2 regions of the Streptomyces sp. NBC_00028 genome follow, and region 2 is predicted to be linked to the other one. Evidence: riboswitches for the same ligand, from Rfam matches in the RefSeq annotation. Region 2 holds a riboswitch; the other holds the start of a gene.
What was found. Region 2 has a riboswitch for ZMP and ZTP ahead of OG885_RS41225 (bifunctional 5,10-methylenetetrahydrofolate dehydrogenase/5,10-methenyltetrahydrofolate cyclohydrolase). Riboswitches for the same ligand answer to the same signal wherever they lie in the genome.

Region 1: linked by a shared signal. The riboswitch ahead of OG885_RS17805 (glycine hydroxymethyltransferase) and the one ahead of OG885_RS41225 (bifunctional 5,10-methylenetetrahydrofolate dehydrogenase/5,10-methenyltetrahydrofolate cyclohydrolase) in region 2 are both predicted to bind ZMP and ZTP.

What each region holds. Positions count from the first base shown of each region.
Region 1 is NZ_CP108293.1:4,032,263-4,039,738, reverse strand. Features, by position in the region: gene OG885_RS17830 (hypothetical protein) at 1-183, opposite strand, end outside; gene OG885_RS17825 (hypothetical protein) at 311-673, shown strand; gene OG885_RS17820 (glutathionylspermidine synthase family protein) at 700-1,893, shown strand; gene OG885_RS17815 (methyltransferase) at 1,938-2,753, shown strand; gene rocD (ornithine--oxo-acid transaminase) at 2,788-4,053, opposite strand; ZMP/ZTP riboswitch at 4,098-4,187, shown strand; gene OG885_RS17805 (glycine hydroxymethyltransferase) at 4,231-5,682, shown strand; gene OG885_RS17800 (hypothetical protein) at 5,797-6,552, opposite strand; gene OG885_RS17795 (hypothetical protein) at 6,660-7,476, opposite strand, start outside.
Region 2 is NZ_CP108293.1:9,095,554-9,103,029, reverse strand. Features, by position in the region: gene OG885_RS41245 (type III PLP-dependent enzyme) at 1-691, shown strand, start outside; gene OG885_RS41240 (aldehyde dehydrogenase family protein) at 688-2,148, opposite strand; gene OG885_RS41235 (hypothetical protein) at 2,315-2,605, opposite strand; gene OG885_RS41230 (nuclear transport factor 2 family protein) at 2,775-3,128, shown strand; ZMP/ZTP riboswitch at 3,516-3,599, shown strand; gene OG885_RS41225 (bifunctional 5,10-methylenetetrahydrofolate dehydrogenase/5,10-methenyltetrahydrofolate cyclohydrolase) at 3,622-4,470, shown strand; gene OG885_RS41220 (CU044_5270 family protein) at 4,472-5,359, opposite strand; gene OG885_RS41215 (RNA polymerase sigma factor) at 5,352-5,891, opposite strand; gene ctaD (cytochrome c oxidase subunit I) at 5,998-7,476, shown strand, end outside.

The DNA of each region.
Region 1 (7,476 bases), 5.1 Mb from region 2:
CTGCAGCACGAACCCCAGCCCGTCCAGCCCGAGTCCGGCCAGGTACCGCCACTGCCGTACCGCCCGCAGCAGCAGCGCCGCCTCCCCGCCGGAACCGTCGGGCGTGCCCGCCGCCCGCGCGGCGACCGCCTGCAACACCGTCGCCGTACCGAAACAGACCGCCGCGCCCAGCGCGCACACCATCCCAAAGAGCACAAAGCGACTGTAGGGGAGGCGTGAAGACGGACGGGGTGCCCGCGCGAGCACTCTCACCGATCTCTAGGCTGACCGCCGGACAACAGCTTCGACGCATCACGGGGAGACGGGGAACATGGCGGAAACTCGGCGACGGCTGCGCTCCAGCACCGTCGTGCTCGGCGGCATGGGAGTCGTCGCGGCGGCACTGACCTCCTGCGGCTCGGACCCCGACCGCCGCTGCGTCGACCGCGACAGCTACACCTACGAGGGCTACAAGGTCGTCGCCGACAAGAACTGCAACTCCGGCAGCTCCGGCTCCTCGTCCTCCTCCGGCAAGGGCGGGAAGAAGAAGACCGGCACCGGCAAGAGCGCCGACGCCGCCTGGTACTACGACGCCGACGTCAGCAACGGCCGCGCCGACTACGGCACCTTCAGTAAGAGCGAGGCCGTGGACCGCGGCGGCTTCGGCTGCTCCGGCGGCAGCGGCGGCGGCTGAGCACGGACCCGCCCCGGAGAGACGCCATGGAACGCCGAACCATCGAACCCCGCCCCGGCTGGCAGCAGACCGTCGAGGAACAGGGCCTGATCTACCCGCTCACCCGCTACCCCGACGACTCCCTGCGCCCCTACTGGGACGAGAGCGCCTACTACGCCTTCTCCCTTGAGGAGGTCGAGGCCCTGGAGGACGTCGTCGAGGAACTCCACCGCATGTGTCTGGTGGCGGCGGACCACATCGTCACCGCGGACCGCTTCGCCGACCTCGGTATCAGCGACCCGCGCGTCGCGGACGCGGTCGCCGAGGCCTGGCGCCGCCGCGCCGAACTCCCCTCCCTCTACGGTCGGTTCGACCTCCGCTACGACGGCACCGGCCCGGCCAAGCTGCTGGAGTACAACGCCGACACCCCCACCTCCCTCGTCGAGGCCGCCTCCCCGCAGTGGTTCTGGATGGAGGAGCGCTTCCCCGGCGCCGACCAGTGGAACTCCCTCCACGAACGCCTCGTCGCCGCCTGGAAGAAGCAGGCCGCGCTGCTCCCGCCGGGCAGCCCGCTCTACTTCGCGTACTCCTCCGCCGACGAACTCGGCGAGGACCTCATGACCGTCGCCTACCTCCAGGAGACCGCCGACCAGGCCGGCCTCGACACGGCCTGGATCTCCGTGGAAGAGATCGGCTGGGACCGGCTCTCCGGCCGCTTCGTCGACCAGCGACTCCGGTTCATCCGCAGCTGCTTCAAGCTCTACCCGTGGGAGTGGCTGACCACCGACCGCTTCGCCGACCACGTCCTCGCCACCCTCGACAACGGCGGCGGCACCGGCACCACCTTGTGGATCGAACCCGCCTGGAAGATGCTCCTCAGCAACAAGGCACTTCTGGCCATTCTCTGGGAGCTCTACCCCGGCCACCCGAATCTCCTCCCCGCTTACCTCGACGGACCCAGGGAGCTGGCCACGACGGCGGGCTACGTCGCCAAACCACTGCTCGGCCGCGAGGGCGCCGGCGTCACCGTCCACGCACCGGACACCACCGGTGACCTCCCTGTCCTGCGCGAAGAGCCCTGCTGCTACCAGGAGTTGGCGCCCCTGCCCGATTTCGATGGCAATCGTGTCGTCCTGGGCGCCTGGGTCGTCGAGGACGAGTCGGCGGGCCTCGGCATCCGTGAGTCGGCCGGACTGGTGACCGACGAATACGCGCGCTTTCTGCCCCATGTGATCCTCTGACGCGACAGAATGATCGGCCCACAACCAACGAAGAGGGGCGATCGGTGGGCGACACGGCCACGATGGAGAGCGGATACGTCTTCGACCCGTCCTGGGAGCGGGAGCACGGGCGGTTACTGGCCCTGGAGGAGATCTACGACGACCAGAGCCGCCACCGCCTGACCGAGCTGGGAGTCGCCGAGGGCTGGCACTGCCTGGAGGTGGGCTGCGGCGCCGCCAGCATCGCGCGCTGGCTGGCCAAGCAGGTCGGCGCCGCCGGGCGTGTGCTCGCCACCGACCTGGACACCCGCTTCGCCCACGACCGCGGTCTGTCCAATCTGGAGATCCGCACCCACGACCTCCTCACGGACGACCTGCCCGCCGACGCCTTCGACCTCGTCCACGCACGGGCCGTGGTGGAACACCTGCCCGACCGCGACGAGGCACTGCGACGCCTGGCCGCGGCGACCCGCCCCGGCGGCTGGGTGGTCGTCGAGGACTTCGACATCGACGGCCCGATGTACCCGGCCGCTGCCCGCTACTACCCGCCCGAGCACCTGGAGTTGGCCGAACGCCTCGGCCGCGCACTCCGCGCCGCCTTCGGCGCCGCCGGGGTCGACCCCGGAACGGGCCGCCGACTGCCCCAGGCCCTGACGGACGCCGGACTCACCGAGATCGGCGCACAGGTCCACGCCCCGGTCCTCACCGGCGGAGCCGCCGCCTTCTTCCCCCTCACCCTGCGCTCACTGCGCCCCCGCCTGCTGGCCACCGGCGAGGTCAGCGACGCGGACATCGAGGAGGTCATCACCCTGACGAAGAGTCAAGGCACCACCTACATACCCAACTTCATGGTCATCGCCTGGGGCCGTAAGCCCCTCTGACCGGAGGCCGGCACCCCCCACCCGTATCCGCTCCTCACGGGCCGGGGCGAGCCCCCAGCACCGCCCGCACCTGGTCCAGTCCCCAGTCCAGGTCCTCCTTGCCGATCACCAGGGGTGGAGCGATACGGATCGTCGCGCCGTGGGTGTCCTTCACCAGCACGCCGCGGTCCATCAGCTTCTCGGACACCTCCCGGCCGGTGCCATGGGCGGGAGCGATGTCGACGCCCGCCCAGAGACCGCGGCCGCGCACCGCGGTGACATGGCCCGTGCCGGACAGGGTGTTCAGCTCGCGGTGCAGATGGTCGCCCAGCTCCGTGGCCCGCGCCTGGTACTCGCCGGTGCGCAGCATGGCGATCACCTCCAGCGCGACCGCGCAGGCCAGAGGGTTTCCGCCGAACGTCGAGCCGTGGTCACCGGGCCGGAAGACGCCGAGGACCTCCGCGCTCGACACCACCGCCGACACCGGTACGACCCCGCCGCCCAGCGCCTTGCCGAGGACGTACATGTCGGGCACCACGTTCTCGTGCTCACAGGCGAACGTCCGACCCGTGCGCCCCAGCCCCGACTGGATCTCGTCCGCGATGAACAGCACGTTCCGCTCGCGCGTCAGCTCCCGGACCGCGGGGAGATAACCGGCCGGCGGGACCAGGACGCCCGCCTCACCCTGGATCGGCTCCAGCAGCACGGCCACCGTGTTCTCCGTGACCGCCGCACGCATCGCCGTCGCGTCCCCGTACGGCACGATCTCGAACCCCGGTGTGTACGGGCCGAAGTCCGCCCGCGCCTCCGGGTCGGTCGAGAAGCTGATCAGCGTGGTCGTACGGCCGTGGAAGTTGTTGCCCGCGACCACGATCTTCGCCATCTCCGCGGGCACGCCCTTGACCCGGTACCCCCACTTCCGCGCGGTCTTCACCGCCGTCTCCACCGCCTCCGCGCCGGTGTTCATCGGCAGCACCGTCTCCATCCCGCACAGCTCGGCGAGCTCCGCGCAGAACGCGGCGAACCGGTCGTGATGAAAAGCCCGGCTCGTCAGCGTCACCCGATCCAGCTGAGCCTTCGCCACCTCCACGAGACGCCGGTTGCGGTGACCGAAGTTGAGCGCCGAATAGCCGGCCAGCAGATCCAGATACCGCCGCCCTTCCACATCCGTCATCCACGCCCCGTCCGCCGTGGCCACCACCACGGGCAGCGGACGGTAGTTGTGCGCACTGTGGGCCTCGGCCGCGCCGATGAGCCTCTCCGTCGCGTTCACGGGCACTCCCAGGGGTGAGGGTGGCCCCCTTCCTATCGTCGCTCGCATGGTGGACGCGGGACCTCCGTCGTCCGGCGCGCCCGGTAGGCTGACCGGCAGGCCGTGACTGGCGCGCTGGGATGGGACGGACCATCGGGGAGCGGCCTGGGAATGACCGAGTGCCGTGCGCCTGGGCCGAACCGTGAATCGTGACCGCAACCCGCCACGCCATCCGGAGGCCGACGAATGTCAGAGCAGCAGCCCCTCTCCAGCGAGTCCACCGCCTTTCGCGCCGCCCTCGACGTGATCCGCGCCGTCGAGCCGCGCGTCGCCGACGCCATCGGCCAGGAGGTCCACGACCAGCGCGAGATGCTCAAGCTGATCGCCTCCGAGAACTACGCCTCCCCCGCCACCCTGCTCGCCATGGGCAACTGGTTCAGCGACAAGTACGCCGAGGGCACCATCGGCCGCCGCTTCTACGCCGGCTGTCGCAACGTGGACACCGTCGAGTCGCTGGCCGCCGAGCACGCCAAGGAACTCTTCGGCGCCCGCCACGCCTACGTCCAGCCGCACTCCGGCATCGACGCCAACCTCGTCGCCTTCTGGTCCGTCCTCGCCGACCGCGTCGAGGTCCCTTTCCTGGAGAAGACCGGCGCCCGCCAGGTCAACGACCTCACCGACGCCGACTGGGCAGAGCTCCGCCAGGCGTTCGGCAACCAGCGCATGCTCGGCATGTCCCTGGACGCCGGCGGCCACCTCACCCACGGCTTCCGCCCCAACATCTCCGGCAAGATGTTCGACCAGCGCTCCTACGGCACCGACCCGGCGACCGGCCTGATCGACTACGAGGCGCTGCGCGTCTCCGCCCGTGAGTTCAAGCCGCTCATCATCGTCGCCGGTTACTCCGCCTACCCGCGCCTGGTGAACTTCCGCATCATGCGCGAGATCGCCGACGAGGTCGGGGCGACCCTGATGGTGGACATGGCCCACTTCGCCGGCCTCGTCGCGGGCAAGGTGCTGACCGGTGACTTCGACCCGGTCCCGCACGCGCAGATCGTCACCACCACCACCCACAAGTCGCTGCGCGGCCCGCGCGGCGGCATGGTCCTGTGCGACGACTCCCTCAAGGACCAGGTCGACCGCGGCTGCCCGATGGTCCTCGGCGGCCCGCTGCCGCACGTCATGGCGGCGAAGGCGGTGGCCCTGGCGGAAGCCCGGCAGCCCGCCTTCCAGGACTACGCCCAGCGCATCGTCGACAACTCCCGGGCTCTGGCGGAAGGCCTGATGCGCCGCGGCGCGACCCTGGTCACCGGCGGCACCGACAACCACCTCAACCTGATCGACGTCGCCACCTCCTACGGCCTCACCGGCCGCCAGGCCGAGGCCGCGCTCCTCGACTCCGGCATCGTCACCAACCGCAACGCCATCCCCGCCGACCCCAACGGCGCCTGGTACACCTCCGGCATCCGCATCGGCACCCCCGCCCTGACCACCCGCGGCCTGGGCACCGCCGAGATGGACGAGGTCGCCGGCCTCATCGACCGCGTCCTGACCACCACCGAGCCGGGCACCACCAAGTCGGGCGCGCCCTCCAAGGCCGCGCACGTCCTGGACGCCAAGGTCGCCGACGAGATCTCGCACCGCGCGACCGACCTCGTGGCGGGCTTCCCGCTGTACCCGGAGATCGACCTGGGCTGACAAACGCCCTGTTGAGTTGTCAAGGAACGGCGACTCACGAAGATCGTCGATGGATCAGACATCGATCAGAGATCACGGGTCACGGGCAGCGGGTCACAGATCAGAGATCACAGATCACAGATCGATGAGCTCCTGGCGTGGTTCCTCCCGCGGCGGTCCGGCCTTCTGCCGGGCCGCCGCGCGGCGTATCAGCAGCGTCCCGCCCGCCCCGGCCGCGATCCCCGGTAGCGCCCACCACCAGTCGGTGGTGCCGTCACCCGGTCCGGACGATCGGGCGGAGGCCGCGGCGAGCGTCGGATCGGGGCTCGGGGTCGCTCCCACGCCCGTGCCGTCCGCGCCCTCCAGGCCCTCCGCCGTGTCCCAGGGAGGCGGATACTCCACCGCGAAGTCGCCGTCTGTGGCCTTGCCCATCACGCCCAGGTCCTTGAGCAGGTCGCGGAGCACGGCGGGCTGCCGGGCGCGGTGCCAGGTGCCGTTCGCCGACGCGTTCAGGTTCGCCGCCGTGTGGATCCAGACCGCCTCGGAGCCCTTCGCCGGGTAGACCCGGTCGACCCGCCAGGGCGACACGTCGTGCACCATCCAGGTGACGTTGAGCTGCGGGCCGACGATCAGGTCGGCCTCGGGCGGCTTGTCCGCCGTGCCCGTGCCCGGGGCGCCGAGCAGGCGCTCCAACACGCCGTACTCCCGGTCGGAGTGGTACAGCGACGCCGTCTCCGCGCTCTCCGGGGAGACGATCAACACGCTGGTCGGCCCGCCGGCCGCCGCGGACCCCGCGCTCCCGAGCGTGAGTCCGAGCGCCGCCGCCGACACCCCTGCCACCGCCGTCAGCCGACGACAGCCGCCCCTCCAGCCGCTTGCCTGCGTATGCATCACGAGCCCCCAACTAGCCGATGCCGTACGGCCCGCCCCGGTCCCCGCGAGCCGTGTGTCACTTCTGGTACACCGCTCGGCCCGCCGGGGTTCCCACCCGGCCCGCACTATTGCGAGGAAGTCCCCGAACGCTCCGCGACCGACTTCGCGATCTCCACCGCCCGCCCCTTCGACGCCACTCCCTCCAGCCGCAGCGTCACCTCCGCGAGACCGACCGCACGGCTCCACAGCAACGTCGGTCCGGCGGTCCGCTCCTCCCGGCCGAAGCGCTCCCCGTCCGCGTCCACCAGCCAGAAACTCAGCAGGTGGGGACGGGGAAACCACAGCGCCGTGCCACCCGCGCCGCCGTGGTCGAAGCCGCCCAACGAGATCCACTCCGGCTGCTCGCGCACGGTCTTCGTGAACGCCAGGTCCAGCCCCGCGGCGAACTCGTCCAGCCGGATCGTCTTCCCGTCCTCGCGCCAGCACAGCGTCACGACGAACCGCCCTCGCGGCCCACCGGACACCGACATCGCCTCCGGCGCACCGAGCGCCTCCGGCACCAGCGGCTCGAACCCGGCCCGCCGCTCGGCCTGCGCCGCCGACACCGACCTGCCGCAGCCGGGCACCTCGGCACCCGGCGAGGGCGCAGCCGACGGGTCGTACCGCACCCCGACCCCACCGAAGTCGAACCAGTCGTAGACAGCGGCCCGCACCGGCGGAGTGAGCGCGAGCACGGTCAGCAGACCGCACAGCGCAGCGGTCAGGGACCGCCAGCGCACCCGCGTCCAGCGCCGGACCGTCCGTAGCCGCTCCCGGGCGCCCCGGGGTTCGGCCACCGGCACCGGCACCCGCTCGGCCAGTATCTGTCCCAGCACCCGCTCGACCATCGTCTCGGAACCGAGAGCGCCGTCGGCGCCCCCGTCGGCGTCCAGCGACCGTCCC
Region 2 (7,476 bases):
CGAGGTCGTACGCGCCCTCGCCGACGGCACCTACCCCCATCTCGAACTCCGAGGCGTCCACGCCCACTTGGCGAGCGGCCTGGAAGCGCCCGAGCTTCTCGCGGCGGCGGAGGCCGTGGTGCGGTGGGCGGTCGGCCTCGGACTTCCGCTGGCCGAGGTCAACGTCGGCGGCGGCATGCACGTCGACTACACCGCACCGGAGCGTCGCTTCGACTGGCCCGCCTACGGCAGCGGCCTCGCCCGACTCACCGAGGAACACCCGGAGTTGACGCTGCGGATCGAACCGGGGCGGGCGCTGACGGCGTACTGCGGCTGGTACGCCACGGAGGTGCTGGACGTGAAGCGCAGCCACGGCGAGGAGTTCGCGGTGGTCCGGGGCGGCACCCACCACCTGCGGACCCCGGCGACGAAGGGACACGACCAGCCCTGCTCGGTCCTCCCCGTCGACGGATGGCCGCACCCCTGGCCGCGGCCCGGCGCCGAGGGCGAACACATCACCCTCGCCGGGCAGTTGTGCACGCCGAAGGACACGCTCGCCCGCCGGGTGCCCGTCGCCGGGCTACGGGCGGGCGACCGGGTGCTGTTCTCGCTTGCGGGGGCCTACGCGTGGAACATCTCCCACCACGACTTCCTGATGCACCCGCGGCCCGGCTTCCACTTCCTGGACGCCGGGCCGGAACCTGGAGTCTAGAAGGGGTAGTGCGCCTGCTGGGTGGCGATGGTCACCCAGCGGGTGTTGGAGAAGGCCTCGATGCCCCAGCGGCCACCGAAGCGGCCGTACCCGGAGGACTTGAACCCGCCGAACGGGGCCTGCGGTTCGTCGGCCACCGACTGGTCGTTGATGTGCACGATGCCGGTGCGGACCCGGCGTGCGACGGCCAGGCCGTGGGTGGCGTTCTCGGTGATGATGCCGCAGGTCAGACCGTTGTCGGTGTCGTTGGCGACGGCCACGGCGGCGGCGTCGTCGGCGAACGTCTCCACCACGCACACCGGCCCGAACGCCTCCGCGTGATAGATCTCGGCGTCCTTCGGCACGTCGGTGAGCACGGTCGCCGGGTGGACCGCGCCGTCCGGCTCGCCGCCGCCGGTGAGGACCTTCGCGCCCTTGGCGACCGCGTCCTCGACCAGTCGGGCCACGCGCTGCGCGGCGGAGGCGGCGACCAGCGGGCCGACCACGGTGTGCGGGTCGGCGGGGTCGCCGGACGGGAGGGCTGCGGCCTTGGCGGCGAACTTGCGGGTGAACTCCTCGGCGAGGGACTCGTGGACGAGGATGCGGTCGCCGGACATGCAGATCTGCCCGGCGTTCATGAACACGCTGAAGGTGACGGCGTCGACGGCGTAGTCCACGTCCGCGTCGGCCAGCACGATCACCGCGTTCTTGCCGCCCAACTCCAGGACGGCGGGCTTGAGATGGCGGGCCGCGTGCTCGCCGATGATGCGGCCCACGTTGGTGGAACCGGTGAAGTTCACGGCCCGTACCCGCTCGTCGGCTATCAGCACCTCGGCGATCTCGGCGGCGTCCGCCCGGTCGTTGGTGATGACGTTGAGCACGCCGTCCGGCAGCCCGGCCTCGCGCAGCACGTCGGCCACGAACAGGCCGCAGGCCAGCGGCGCGTCCTCGCTCGCCTTGACGACGACCGTGTTGCCCGCGGCCAGCGGCGCCGCGACCGCCCGGACGCCGAGGATGACCGGCGCGTTCCAGGGCGCGAACGCGGCGACCACGCCGACGGGTTCGCGCACGGCGAGGCCGAGCGCGCCCTGTTCCTGGGCGGCGAGCACCTCACCGCGCGGGGCGGTCACGGCGGCCGCCGCCTCGCGCAGCATGTTGGAGGCGAGCGCCACGTTGAAGTACGCCCACGGCCGGGTGCCGCCCGCCTCGCCCGCCATCAGCTCGGCGACCTGGTCGCCCTTGCCCTCCAGCAGGTCGGCGGCCTTGAGCAGGATCGCGCGCCGGGCGAAGGGGGCCAGCGCCGCCCACTCCTCGAACGCCGCGTCCGCCGCGTCCACGGCCCGCCGCACGTCCTCGGGGCCCGCCGCCGCGACGGTCGCGTACACCTCCCCGGTGTAGGGGTTGAGGTCCTCGGCCGTCCGGCCGGAGGCGGCGGGCACGTCCTTGCCGCCGATGAGGAGTTCGCGAGTGATGGGCATGATGCGGACCTCTTCGTTCGCCACGTGAATTTGTTCGCTATGTGAACCAAGATTCACTTGCTAAGCGCATGCTCCGTGGGGCCGCGGGCAATGTCAAGGGCCGCCCGGTTGCCCGGACGGCCCTTGGTGTGAACGTCGCGTACGAGGCCGTACGCGGATCGGACGACTACTGGATGGCCGGCAGCAGCCCGGTGACGGGGGCGGCCAGGTCGGTGATCTGGGTCAGCTGGTTGAGGTCGTTGACCCGGTTGAGGCCGGCCAGCTGCTCGGACGGGCGCGGGATCTCGGCCTGGCGCTCCGCGGGGATGTCGCTCAAGGCCAGCGAGTCGAGCATGGCGATCGGGCTCAGCTGGGCGGCGTCGGCGTCCGCGGGGGCCGCGCTTGCCATCGGGGCGACCAGGCCGGTGACGCCGGCGGCGAGGCCGACGACGGCGACGATACGTCGAGTGGAGATCATGTTGTCAGCAACGTCGGCGCGCCGGGCGGGGACACGGGTGCGGGGCGCCTCTCACCCGTCAGGCGCAGTACCTCCGTTGCGCTTGCCGAGACCGGCGGGGCGGAGGAGCCTCGAAGGTGAGACCCGGGCGACCCCTCCCCTCGGGCCGCGGGCCTCACCGGAGGTCATCATGGGTGCTTTCAACACGGAGACCCTGCGTCAGGGCATCGAAGGCGACAAGGCGGCGAACCTGCTCTCGCTCTACGCGGACGACGCGGAGCTGCGCATCGTGGACCGCAACACCCAGCCCAGCAATCCGAGGATCCTGCACGGCCGGGGCGAGATCGGCGAGCTCCTGGAGGACGTCTACAGCCGTGACATCAAGGCGCACAAGCTGGAGAAGTGCATCGTCGAGGGTGACCAGGTCGCGTACACCGAGTCCTGCGAGTACTCGGACGGGATGCGGGTCTTCGCCGAGTCCATGATCACGCTGCGCGACGGCAAGATCGCCGAACAGATCATGCTCCAGGCATGGGACGAGTAGGGAGAAGTCTGCCGAAGGTCCAGATCACGTCCCGGTTGACCTGGACCTTCTCGGCGCGTGCGGGCCTCGGTCGGTCGTATCCGGTCCGGTCTCGACCGCTACGACCGGTTTCCGCGGCAGGTCGGCTGGCGTCCGCTGCACTGCTGCGCTCACTGCTGCGAGGAGCGCGACCTCGCCCGCTTCCTCCGACGCGGCGCCCACTTCGAAGGCGGCGCGCCCGTCCGCGGTGAGCCGGACCGTCAACGGGCGCCGATCGTCCTTCTCATGAGCACGGCCGATCAACCCGCGCCCTGGCGACGGAGATCGTCCGCTGGGCCGAGGCGATCGGCGCAGCCCATGTCCTCGCCGGGGCCGACCCCACCGCCCCGACGGCGCGGCGTTAGGCTGGGGGCGGGCCGTGACTGGCGCTGAGGTGGAGCACCACCGGGGAGCGGCCCGTACGACATGAAGCCGTGCGCCTGGGCGAAACCGACTACCAGCCCAGGAGTGGATCATGTCTCAGGCCCGGCTCATGGACGGCACCGCGCTCGCCCGGCGCATCGTCGAGGACACCGCCGAGCGCGCCGCCGACCTCACCGGACGCACCGGCACGACGCCCTGTCTCGCGACCGTACTGGTCGGCGCCGACCCCGCCTCCGTGACGTACGTCCGGATGAAGCAGAACCGCTGCCGCAAGGCCGGGATCGACTCCCGGCACGTGGAGCTGCCCGCGGCGACCACCACCGAGGAGCTGGTGGACACGCTCCGGGCGCTCTCCGCCGACCCCGCCGTGCACGGCATCCTGCTCCAGCACCCCATGGGCGACCACATCGACGAGCGGGCCGCGTTCGAGGCGATCGCGCCCGAGAAGGACGTCGACGGCGTCACCTTCGCCTCCTTCGCGACGATGAGCTTCGCGCTGCCGGGCTTCGTGTCCTGCACCCCCGGCGGGATCATGCGGCTGCTCGACGCGTACGACGTCGACCCCTCCGGCAAGCGGGCGGTGGTCGTCGGCCGCAGCGCGATCCTCGGCAAGCCGGCCGGCATGCTGCTGCTCGCCCGGGACGCGACGGTGACGTACTGCCACTCGCGAACGACGGACCTGTCGGCGGCCGTACGGGAGGCGGACATCGTGGTCGCCGCCGTGGGCCGGCCGAAGCTCATCAAGGGCCAGGACATCAAGCCCGGCGCGGTCGTGATCGACGCCGGGTACAACGAGGGGAACATCGGAGACGTCGACTTCGACTCGGCCGTGGAGCGCGCCTCGCTGATCACCCCGGTGCCGGGCGGCGTCGGTCCGATGACGATCGCCACGCTGCTGGAGCAGACGGTGGACGCCGCGGCCCGGCAGCTCGGGGCGTGAGTCAGCGCGTCCAGGCGCTGTAGTCCATGACGTCCCCGGCCTTGACGCCGTACTCGGGCTCCGCCTCGGTGAAGGTGGTCTCCAGGCCGAGTACGGCACCGGTGGCCGGGTCCATGATCAGCATCTTCCGGGTCCCGGACCGCTCGTACACATACGCCTGCCCCCGCCGCCCCAGCCGGTCGGTGACCTGCCCGACGGGCTTCAACGCGTCGGTGTCCGCGAGCAGTTGGGCGAGCGCCGCCGACTCGCGGGCGCCGAACTGCCAGGTGTCGAGCACGTAGTCGACTGCGTCGAGGAGCTCGCCGGTGTCCAGCGGGGTCCTGCTGTACGCGGCCTCCTGAAGATAGGCGTGCAGCCGGGCGACGTCGGCCGGCGGGGGCGACTGCGGCGGGGCGTCGCTCCAACTGGGCGGGTACGTCTGCTCGGTGCGCTCGTGGCCGTCGTCGACGATCTCCGTGTGGCTGTCGTCGGCGTTCCAGCGCACGACGCGCTCCTCCGGGTAGGTGATCGGCGGCTTGTCCTCGCTCATGCCCAGGCTCCAGGTCCGCACGTGCGTGCCCTTGCGGAGCGCGGGCCCGTCGGCCGCCCGCGCCCGCTCGGCCAGGGTTTTGAGGGGTACGGGGGTGGAGTCGGCCAGCACGACCAGCGGGCGGGGTGCCGCGGCCGCCGGCGCGGTGGTCTGGCCGGTGAAGAGGAGCGCCGACACGAGTGCGGCGACGATTCCGGTGGCCGCCAGGCCCCAGTACAGCCGGGGGCGGTGTGAGGTCCGTTGCCGCAGCAGCCGGTCGAGCTGCCGCTCGGCGTGGTGGTCGAGGGGGCCGTCGCCGAAGTGGGGGCCGTCGGTGGGCACCGGATTGGCGCGGCGCAGGAGGTCGAGTTCGTCAGCCATGGCCGTTCTCCTTCAGGGCGGCGGTGGTCGTGGGGCGCATCCGGTCGATCTCGGCTCTCAGCCGGCGCCGGGCCCGGTGCAGCCGCATCGACGCCGCGCGCCGGCCGCAGCCGAGGACGACGGCGACCTCGTCGATGCCGAGTTCCTCCCACGCGGTCAGCCGCAGCACCTCCTGGTCGGCCGGGGAGAGCCGGCCGAGCGCGTCGTGCACCCAGGCACCCGGGGTCTCCGCGTCGGGCCCCGCCTCGATGTGCCGCCCGTGCGCCGTGTCGTCGTTGCCCATCCGGTCCACCAGGCGCCGTCGCCGCCCCTGACCGCGAACCGCGTTGGCCAGGCAGTTGCGTGCCACGGCGTACAACCAGGGCAGCGGGACCGGCGGAAGGTCGGCGCGGCGGCGCCAGGCGACCGTGAAGACCTCCGCCACCACTTCCTCCACCTCACCGGTCCGCCCGTCCAGTCGCCGCGCGACATAGCGGCTGACCGCCCAGTAGTGCTCGCGATAGGCAGCGGCGAAGTCGTCGTCGTTGCTCATGTTCCGTTCGTGTCCGGCACCCTCGGGATCGTCACAGCCGTCTCCCGTGATTCTCGTCGCGTCCCCGCAGTGTGACGTCCGGGCGGGGCGCGGACACAGGCGGGGCATGAGGCATCTGAAGTGGTTGACGACCACGGATCACAAGACGATCGGAACGCTCTATCTGATCACGTCGTTCGCGTTCTTCTGCATCGGTGGCGTGATGGCGCTGCTCATGCGCGCCGAGCTCGCCCGGCCTGGTCTGCAGATCATGTCGAACGAGCAGTTCAACCAGGCGTTCACGATGCACGGCACGATCATGCTGCTGATGTTCGCGACACCGCTGTTCGCCGGCTTCGCGAACTGGATCATGCCGCTCCAGATCGGCGCCCCCGACGTCGCCTTCCCGCGGCTGAACATGTTCGCCTACTGGCTGTACCTGTTCGGCTCGCTGATCGCGGTCGGCGGCTTCCTCACCCCGCAGGGCGCGGCCGACTTCGGCTGGTTCGCCTACAGCCCGCTCTCGGACGCGGTCCGCTCGCCGGGCATCGGCGCCGACATGTGGATCATGGGTCTGGCCTTCTCCGGCTTCGGCACCATCCTCGGCTCGGTCAACTTCATCACCACCATCATCTGCATGCGCGCGCCGGGCATGACCATGTTCCGCATGCCGATCTTCGTGTGGAACGTGCTGCTGACCGCCGTCCTGGTCCTGCTCGCCTTCCCGGTCCTGGCGGCCGCGCTGTTCGCCCTGGAGGCGGACCGCAAGTTCGGCGCCCATGTCTTCGACTCCGCCAACGGCGGGGCGCTGCTATGGCAACACCTCTTCTGGTTCTTCGGCCATCCAGAGGTGTACATCATCGCGCTACCGTTCTTCGGCATCATCTCCGAGGTCATCCCGGTCTTCTCCCGCAAGCCGATGTTCGGCTACATGGGCCTGATCGGCGCCACCATCGCCATCGCCGGCCTGTCCGTGACCGTGTGGGCCCACCACATGTACGTCACCGGCGGAGTCCTGCTCCCGTTCTTCTCCTTCATGACGTTCCTCATCGCCGTGCCAACGGGCGTGAAGTTCTTCAACTGGATCGGAACGATGTGGAAGGGGTCCTTGAGTTTCGAGACCCCGATGCTGTGGGCCACGGGCTTCCTTGTCACCTTCGTCTTCGGCGGTCTGACGGGCGTGATGCTGGCCTCGCCGCCCATCGACTTCGCGGTCTCCGACTCGTACTTCGTCGTCGCCCACTTCCACTACGTCGTCTTCGGCACCGTGGTCTTCGCGATGTTCTCCGGCTTCCACTTCTGGTGGCCGAAGTTCACCGGCAGGATGCTCGACGAGCGCCTCGGCAAGATCACGTTCTGGACGCTGTTCATCGGCTTCCACGGCACCTTCCTCGTCCAGCACTGGCTGGGCGTGAACGGCATGCAGCGACGGATCCCCGACTATCTCGCGGTGGAGGGCCTCACCACCCTCAACACCCTGTCGAGCATCTTCTCGCTCGTGCTCGGCGCCTCGCTCCTGCCGTTCCTCTACAACGTCTGGAAGACCGCCAAGTACGGCAAGCCGGTCGAGGCCGACGACCCGTGGGGCTACGGCCGCTCCCTGGAG